DNA from 2 places in the Gryllotalpicola reticulitermitis genome. Region 2 is predicted to be linked to the other one. Evidence: predicted binding sites of a transcription regulator. Region 2 holds the regulator's gene; the other holds the start of a gene.

Region 1 (4,208 bases), on a different contig from region 2:
ATCGGCTGGCTGCCCGGCGCAACCCCCGAAAGCCTGCTCGGCTCGGCGATCGCCGTCGTCGCCGGGCTCATCCTGCTACTCGCCTTCCAACACCTCGTGCTGCGCCGAGTCCCCAAACACAGCGACTCACGCGAGTGGTTCAGCCACCTCGGCGCACAGCTCAGACGCCTCGGGACAAGGAACACAGACCGCGAGCCATGAACGACACGGCAGCGAAAGAGCGGCCATCACGTGCACGGCCAGATGCAATGACCACCGACCCAAAGGAGGACCCATGACCGCGCCTGACTCCGTCTTTCTGCGTATCCCCGAGGGCCAGTGGATCGCAAACAACGCGAGCTGCTTCGCGATCTTCGACGCCAACCCCGCCTCGCCCGGGCACGTACTGGTCATCCCACACCGACTCGTCGCCAGCTGGTTCGCTGCCACCAGCGAAGAAGTCAGCGACGCCATCCAGCTCGTCAGCGCCGTAAAGAGGCACCTCGATGAGCGGTTCACGCCCGACGGCTACAACGTCGGATTCAACGACGGCGCAGCCAGCGGACAGAGCATCTTCCACGCCCACCTCCACGTCATCCCCCGCTACGCCAGCGACGTCCCACACGCCGCCGGCGGCATCCGCCACGCCGCCATCGGACACGGCAACTACTGAGCGCCGTCCAAGTCCGCCCCCCATCACCCAGTCAAAGTATCGAGACATGACCACCACGCTCATCACCCGCGCCGACAAGGGCATCGGCTACGAATCCGCACGCCGCCTCATCGCTGCGGGGCATCGTGTAGATCGCGGCCTGCGACCCGCAGCGTGGCCAGGTCGCCGCCACCGGGCCCGGTACCCGCTTCGTCCAGCTCGTGATTTGGCCTTTTTGACTCATGCGGCCAGTCCGCGCCGGGAGGAACAGCAGACATAGACCCATCGTGTTGCGCCACGACGCTGTTGTCGTCATCGCTGCCGCTCGTGATTTTCGACTGTGACAGCGTGCTCGTGGACTCCGAACGACACTCGTCGAACACGAAGTTCGGTCGGCAGATCGGGACCGAGGAGACTCACGCACGGCATCTCGGCCACACGATCGGCAGGATCGTGGCGAACATCGAGCGAGCAGCACAGGACGACTCCTCGAACGGCACGACACACAGCTCCGGAACGGCGGAAGCGGCTCACCGCGCCGGCCATTGGACGGGCGCAAGGTCACGACAACAGCTGATCGTCTCGCGGGGCACGCCGATCGGGAATGTCCATGCCACGAACACCACCTGACGATGACGCACATCGCGCCTCGGAGCGCGGTTCACACCAAGGAGAGGACACACCTCGCTTACATCCGGCCGCCAACCGCTCCCGTGGTCGAGTACGACGGACGCCGGGTCCACGACGACCACGAAGCGCCCCGAGCCATCGGGCTCGAGGCGCTTCGGGCTTCATCGCTACCCAGCCTGCGGGCGGGCGCCTATGGTGTCTCGGCGGCCACCTGCGGGGAGGCCGCCGCTATGCGTCGGTGTGCTCGCTGTGCGATTCCTCAACGGCCGGGTGTACCGTCTCGGGGCGCGACGTCACCGTGATCTTGCGCGGCTTCGCCTTCTCGCTCATCGGGATCGTGATCGACAACACGCCGTTGGAGTAGTCGGCGGCGATGCGCTCGGTGTCGATGCCCTGCCCGAGGCTGAGCTGGCGCAGGAACGTGCCGCCCTGGCGCTCACGCGTGAGCCACTTGACCCCGTCGCCGGTCGCGAGCGTGCGCTGCGCGCGGATGGTCAGCAGCTGCCCGTCGACGTCGATATCGACCGAGCCCGGGTCGATGCCGGGCAGATCGGCGGAGAGCACGTAGGTGTCGCCGTCCTTGTAGACATCCATCGGCATCAGCCGCGGACCGGCGGGGCGGTCGAAGAACGCGCCCGCCAGACGGTCGAACTCACGGAACGGATCGAAGTTGTTGGCCATTGGAATCAGCTCCTTCACGTAGTGTTCGAGAGTTGAGCCGCATCGACTCAACCTGGAAGCAGATTAGCACTCGAGCCACGAGAGTGCCAGACGATTTTCGGGGCTGCAAGACGCCATAGGCAGCTGGAGTTTTCGCACCCGAACCCCCTTGATCGGTTTCTCGCTACCCCATTTCAGCCACAAACTGAGCACGAACTCGCGGGCCTCTCTTCCGAGACTGCCCCAGCTTCTCCGCCAGCTCCGGTCCGCTCGGCCACACGCCCGTTTCCTCAAACTGGGCCTTCGCCCAGCTGATCACAACAGTCTTGTTTGCGCCGACCGCACGCGGCGGCGTCGGCGCACGGCGTGGCCGTCGATGCGGGCTGCGAGGCTGATGCGGCGCCCATGGGCTGCTTCGCCTTGGTGGTGGTGGGGGCCCGCTTCATGAGCTGCCAGCGCGTAGAGCGGGCAGCCGAGCGATGCCGGCCGAGCGCGAGCATCACAGGCGCCCCTTCGCGCAGGTCTTTCATGCGCTCCGTGTCAGTACCGATTCGCGGATTGAGGCCGCTCGTCGGCTTGCCCGAACAACTCGACCCAGTCAGACAGGAGAGCACCGCGCCATCCTCGCCTGCGCGTCAGCTCACGAGCCATCGCTCCCGGCGCGTGAGGGGCTCGCCCTCGCGGCCGAGTCGCCCCGATACGCCCGAGCGAAACCTCGCGGCACGGTCGTGAGGCTGTCGGGGCCCTTGGTCGTGTTCGCGAGGACTGCCGAGCTGTTTGAACGCGCGGCGTCACTGTCGTCGGCGGCAGCATCGTGACCGCCCTTCCGATCTCACACGGCGTGTTTGGCGTAAGTTCAGCGACGTGTCGACCAAAGCGCCCATGCGACGAGCACGGGCTGAAAGAACAGCCGTACGAGCCGCTTTTTGTCGGTGTCCAGCCCGAAGCCGTTGCGCCGTTTCAGGTATTGCTCGATGTTGCCCGGGAAAACCGCGGTAAAGAAGGCCGCCAGAAATGCGCCCACACGACGTTGCTCCCGAGGCAAGGTGACGAGTGAGACGCCGATGGCGACCTCGAGCGCGCCGGACGCAATCACCACCCCGTCTTTGTCGAGGCGGGTGACCTTCGTTGACCAATCCGGCACCTACGCCTGGAATGCCCGCCGCGCCCACAGGAGATGGCTCAGACCTGCGAAGACCATCGAGCCGGCGAGCAGCCAACGACAAACAACGCGCATCGCCGAACACAACCGCACGGCGGCAGCTGCGTCGAGCCCTTGACGGGAGGGTCTCTCGGGCATCGCCGAGGTCGCCTCACTCCGCAAGGCCGTCGCAATTGTGGCCATGGCCGTCGCGAAGCGGGAGATGATCACCGCGTCTCGATTGGCTGGTGACCGCCTAGGGCTCGGCTCAGAGCCCGCGCCGACGCCAGTGACACCGACTTGGACGTGCGTCATGCGGGATTTGACCACGCCCGGTGGCGGCCTCGAGTCCATCCGGCACGGACGTGACGCAGATGTGCCGGTCAGGATGGCGTGGGGCCGCCGGGGCCGTGCCGGTTCTGAGGAACGTGCGCGGCCTCGCGTCAAGGGGCGTTGCCGTCGCGGGGCGTGCTTCTAAGGTGAGCGGATGACTGAGCTGTCCGGTCCGACGGGCGAGGAGCCCGAGCTCCACGCGCGGCCACGTGCGGACGGCGCCGGTCCGCGGGCGCTGGTGATCGGCGCGACGGGGTATCTCGGCGGCCGCCTCGTGCCGCGTCTGCTTGCCGCCCGGTACCGTCTGCGGGTCCTCGCGCGCGACGCGGCGCGAGCGCGAGCGTTCCCGTGGAGCGACCGTTGCGAGATCGTCACGGGTTCGGCCGACGATGTCGAGGCTCTAGCTCGCGCGTGCGACGACGTGGATGTGCTGTACTACCTCGTCCACTCGATGGCTTCGGGCAGGGGCTTCGAAGAAGCCGACGAACGAGCGGCGCGGACGGTCGCGAAGGCGGCCACCCGGGCGCGGGTCGGCCGGATCGTGTACCTCGGTGCGCTGCATCCTCACGGTGTCGAGCTGTCTCCGCATCTGCGCTCGCGGGTGAAGGTCGGCGAGATCTTCCTTCAGTCGCCGACGCCGGCGCTAGTCCTTCAGGCCGGGATCGTGATCGGCTCCGGATCCGCGTCATTCGAGATGATCCGCCACCTCACCGAGGTGCTCCCCTATATGCCGGCCCCGCGCTGGGTGCGCAACCGGATCCAGCCCATTGCCGTACGTGACGTGCTGTACTACCTGCTCGGCGCCGCCCGCGT
Region 2 (4,208 bases):
ATGCTCGGAAAGAGCCCGGGCGCCACGATGTCGAGGATCGCCCAGAGCTCGAGCACGTTGTTCTCGAGGGGCGTGCCGGTGATCGCAAGTTTGAACGGCACATCGAGGGCTTTTGCGCACTCATGAGCCCGGCTGCGATGGTTCTTGACGAACTGCGCCTCGTCGAGCACGAGCCCCGCCCAGCGCTGGTCCTCGACGTCGTCGAAGTCGAGGCGGAACAGGTTGTACGACATCACGATGACGTCGTTCTCGGCGGCGAGCTGGGCGAGCTTCTGCTTCTCGCGCAACTGCGAGCGGGTGACGGAGGCGACGCGCAGGCCGGGCGCGAACCTCGCCGCTTCCGCGCCCCAGTTGCCGACGACCGACGCGGGCGCGACGACGAGCCAGGGGTCGAGACCCGCTGAAGGCGACGACCCAGTGGGTCCTCGCCGCGCCTCGGCCCCGCGCGAGTGCACGATCAACGCGAGCGTCTGCACCGTCTTTCCGAGCCCCATGTCGTCGGCGAGGACGCCGCCGAGTCCGTGCTCATAGAGGTACGCGAGCCACGCGAACCCGGCCAGCTGGTACGGCCTGAGCTCCGCCGTCAGGCCGTCGGGCGCTGGCGGGGCATCCGCTGGGGCATCCGTCAGTGCCGCGACCTGCTCGCGCCACTCGACCGCCGCGTGCGAGGCATCGGCGAGGTCCTCGAAATCGGACCACAGCGCCACCTGGGTGCGGTGGATGCGCGGCCCGGCCTCCCACTCGCGAAGGGTGTCGGCCTCGGCGATCAGGTCCATCAGCTTCGCGAACACCGGCTGATTGAGTCTCAGATACGAGCCGTCGACCAGTCTCAGGGACTTGCGGCCGCCGGCGAGCGCTTCGAAGAGGCTGCTGAACGGCACCTCCCGACCGTCGACACGCACGGCGAAGCCGAGCTCCAGCCAGTCGCGGTCGTCGGTCGGCACGAGGGTGACCTCGAGCTCGGGCACCGCGTCGAGGAAGTCCTCCGGCAGCACCGGCTCGCCCTCGGGCCGCCCGCTCGGCGGCGTCTGTGCGGGTGGCGCCTCGACGGGCTCGGGAAACCCCAGCGACGCGTCGGCGCTGACGAGCGGCACGGTGAGCGCGAGCTGCGGCAGATAGTCCGCGATGAACTCAGCGCGCTCGCGCGCAGGCACCTCGATGGGCGCGGATGCCGCGAGCCGCAGCACCTCGGCGGTCACCTCGCGCGCGCTCGGCGCGAGCCGCACGACCGGACCCGGCCACTCGACCGCCCAGAGACCGTGGGTCCCGAGCGCGCCGAGTCGCTGCCCCGTGACCTCCGCTCCGTCGATGCTCACCCGCGGCGCCAGCATGACGGCCCCGGCTTCATTCGCCGTCGCGTCGAGCTGGACGACCCCCCGCTCGCCGACGCGGACCACGGGCTCACGCCCGGCCCCGACGAACGCGACGCCGAGTTCCCTCGCTTCGTCGAGCAGCGGCCAGAGCAGCGCTGAGCCGAAGTCGTCGAGCGCAATGCGCACGCCGTCCTGGCCGAGGAAGCTGCCGCTGCTCGCGCGCGCCAGCGCGGCGAAGTCGGTGAACCAGCGCACCTGCTCGCCGTCGAGGCCGAGCTGGTGCACCTGGTACTGCAGACCGGCCCAGGCAAGGTTCGCGCCCACCCAGTTGCCGGCGCGACCGGGCATGACGGGCCGCGCGGTGAGCTTCAGCTCGCCGGCCGATTCCGCGGTCGCCGCGACCGTCGTGTTGCTCGTGTGCTGCCACCGCCCACTGCCGCGGCGCACGACCTCGCGGACCTCGAACTGCACGCCGAGCGGGGTGCGACGGCCTTCCGCGGGCGCCGCGCTTGAGGTCTCCGCGACGTCATCGGCGCGCGCAAGCCCGCGCAACGCGCGCTTCCAGTCGCTCTCGCCGCCCGAACTCACTCGGTCATGCTTTCACGCGCGACTCAGTCGACGGGCCCCCACGGGCGCCAGATCACGACCTGGTCGCGGCGCTGCGCCCGCGTTCCCGCGCGCATGGGCACGACCTCGCCCGAGACGTCCGACGCGAAGACCCGCCGGCCGGGGCGCTGCAGCAGAGCGTCTGCCAGCGCCGACTCGAGCTCGCGCACGCGGCCCTGAAGCGCCCGCACCTCGTTCTCGAGGGACAGGACGCGGCGGATGCCCTCGAGCGAGACGCCCTCGCCTGAGAGCCGAGCGACTTCGCGCAACTGAGCGATGTCGCGCAGCGAGTACCGCCGGGACTTGCCCGCGGTGCGTTTCGGCTCGACCAGCCCGAGCCGGTCGTACTGCCGAAGCGTCTGCGGGTGCAGTTCGGCGAGTTCCGCCGCCGCGGCGATCGCGAAGAGCGGCGTGTCCTGGTCGACGTCCATGTTCACAGCCGGCTGCCTTCCTCTCCCTGGCGCCCGCGCCGGCGGGTGCCGCTCGGACCGTTCCCCGAAGCTACTCGCGCGCCCGCGCCAGCAGATCGTCGCGCGGATTCTCCGCCGGCAGCTTCGCGGCGAAGTCGAGCAGGGCGTTCTCGGCCTCGGCCGACATGTGCGACGGCACAGCCACCTGCACCTCGGCGAGCAGGTCGCCGGTGCCCTTGGCGGTCTTCACGCCGCGCCCCTTGACGCGCAGCACCCGGCCGGAGGGCGTTCCCGCCGCGACCTTGAGCTTCACGGTCGGCCCGTCGAGCGTCGGAACCTCGATGGTCGCGCCGAGCGCGGCCTCGACGAAGGTCACCGGCACGTTGACGCGCAGGTTGAGCCCGTCGCGCTCGAATACCGGATGCTTGCGCACCGCGACCTGCAGGATGAGGTCGCCCGCCTCGCCGCCGTCGGGGCTCGGATGCCCGCGGCCACGCAGCCGGATCTTCTGCCCGTCTGCGACGCCCGCCGGGATCTTCACCTTGATGGGCTTGCCGCCGGCGCCGCTCAGCGTGACCGTCTCGCCGCGGACGGCGTCGACGAAGTCGATCGAGGTCGACGCGTCGATGTTCTGCCCGCGCGTGGGGGCGCCGTAGCCGCGGAACCCACCGGACGAACGCCCGAACCCGCCGCCGCCGAACAGGCCGCCGAGCAGGTCGTCATAGTCGGCGCCCCCGTTCTGGTAGCTGAACCCGCCCGGGCGGCCGCCTGCGGCGCCGGCACCACCGTTGAACATCGACCCGAAGACGTCCTCGAAGCCGCCGGCGCCGCCGGACCCGGGCGCCGTGAAACGCGCGCCCGAGCCCATGGCCCGCACCTGGTCGTACTCCGCGCGCTGCGCGGAGTCGGAGAGCACCGAGTACGCCTCGCTGATCTCTTTGAAGCGCGCCTCAGCGGCCGCGTCCCCCGGGTTCGAGTCGGGGTGGTACTGCCGCGCAAGCTTGCGATAGGTCTTCTTCAGATCGGCCGCTGAGACGTCTTTGCTGACGCCCAGGGTCGCGTAGAAGTCCTTGTCGAACCAGTCCTGACTGGCCAACGCGCCTCCTTGTAGTAACTAATCGGCGGGGGTGGCGACGACGACGCGCGCCACACGCACCAGGGTCGACCCGATGGTGTACCCGGTCTCGACCACGTCGAGGACGGTCGTCTCGGTCGCGCCCGGGGTGGGCTGCTGGAAGATCGCCTCGTGCCGCTGCGGGTCGAAGACCTCCCCGACCTCGCCGAACGGCTTCACGCCGAGCCTCTCGACCGCGCTGCGCAGCTTCCCGGCGATGGTCGGGAACGCGCCGTCGCCGTCGAGGTCGCCGTGCTTCTGGGCCCGGTCGAGGTCGTCGAGCACCGGCAGCAGCGCGCGCACCGCGTCGCCGACCGCACGCTCACGGACGACCTCGCGCTCGCTCTCGGTGCGGCGGCGATAGTTCGCGTACTCGGCCGTCACACGCTTGAGGTCGGCGAGATGCTCGGCACTCGGATCGCTCTCCTCCGCCTCGGCGGCGGCGAGGATGTCGTCGACGAACAGCTCGTCGTCGCCCTCGCCGTCGCTCTCAGCGGATGCCTCTTCGACCGGCTCTTCGATGGGTTCTTCGGGCTCGGAGCCCTCGGGCTTCTCGTCCGTCATCGCTTAGTTCTTCTCGTCCTCGTCGTCGACGACCTCGGCATCGACCACGTCCTCGTCAGAGGCGTCGCCGGCCGGGGCATCCGTCTGCTCGCCCGCCGCCTGCTCGGACTGGGCCTGCGAGTAGATCGCCTGGCCCAGCTTCTGCTGGCTCTGCGAGAGCTTGTCGAACGCGGTCTTCACGGCGTCGTCGTCATCGCCGGC

What was found. The regulator HspR, encoded in region 2, represses chaperone genes until heat shock. The targets are predictions, from matches to a motif close to AAGTTGAGTCNNNNNGACTCAACTT.
Region 1: a site for HspR is predicted at 1,972-1,996, ahead of ACFOYW_RS00180 (Hsp20/alpha crystallin family protein). Genes of this name have one in related genera too.

The regions. Positions count from the first base shown of each region.
Region 1 is NZ_JBHSCN010000001.1:32,926-37,133, reverse strand. It holds gene ACFOYW_RS00195 (hypothetical protein) at 1-201, shown strand, start outside; gene ACFOYW_RS00190 (HIT family protein) at 275-652, shown strand; gene ACFOYW_RS00185 (hypothetical protein) at 980-1,261, shown strand; gene ACFOYW_RS00180 (Hsp20/alpha crystallin family protein) at 1,490-1,942, opposite strand; gene ACFOYW_RS00175 (DoxX family protein) at 2,778-3,065, opposite strand; gene ACFOYW_RS00170 (SDR family oxidoreductase) at 3,550-4,208, shown strand, end outside.
Region 2 is NZ_JBHSCN010000005.1:787,292-791,499, forward strand. It holds gene ACFOYW_RS10780 (DEAD/DEAH box helicase) at 1-1,901, opposite strand, end outside; gene ACFOYW_RS10785 (heat shock protein transcriptional repressor HspR) at 1,925-2,350, opposite strand; gene ACFOYW_RS10790 (DnaJ C-terminal domain-containing protein) at 2,421-3,425, opposite strand; gene ACFOYW_RS10795 (nucleotide exchange factor GrpE) at 3,444-4,007, opposite strand; gene dnaK (molecular chaperone DnaK) at 4,011-4,208, opposite strand, start outside.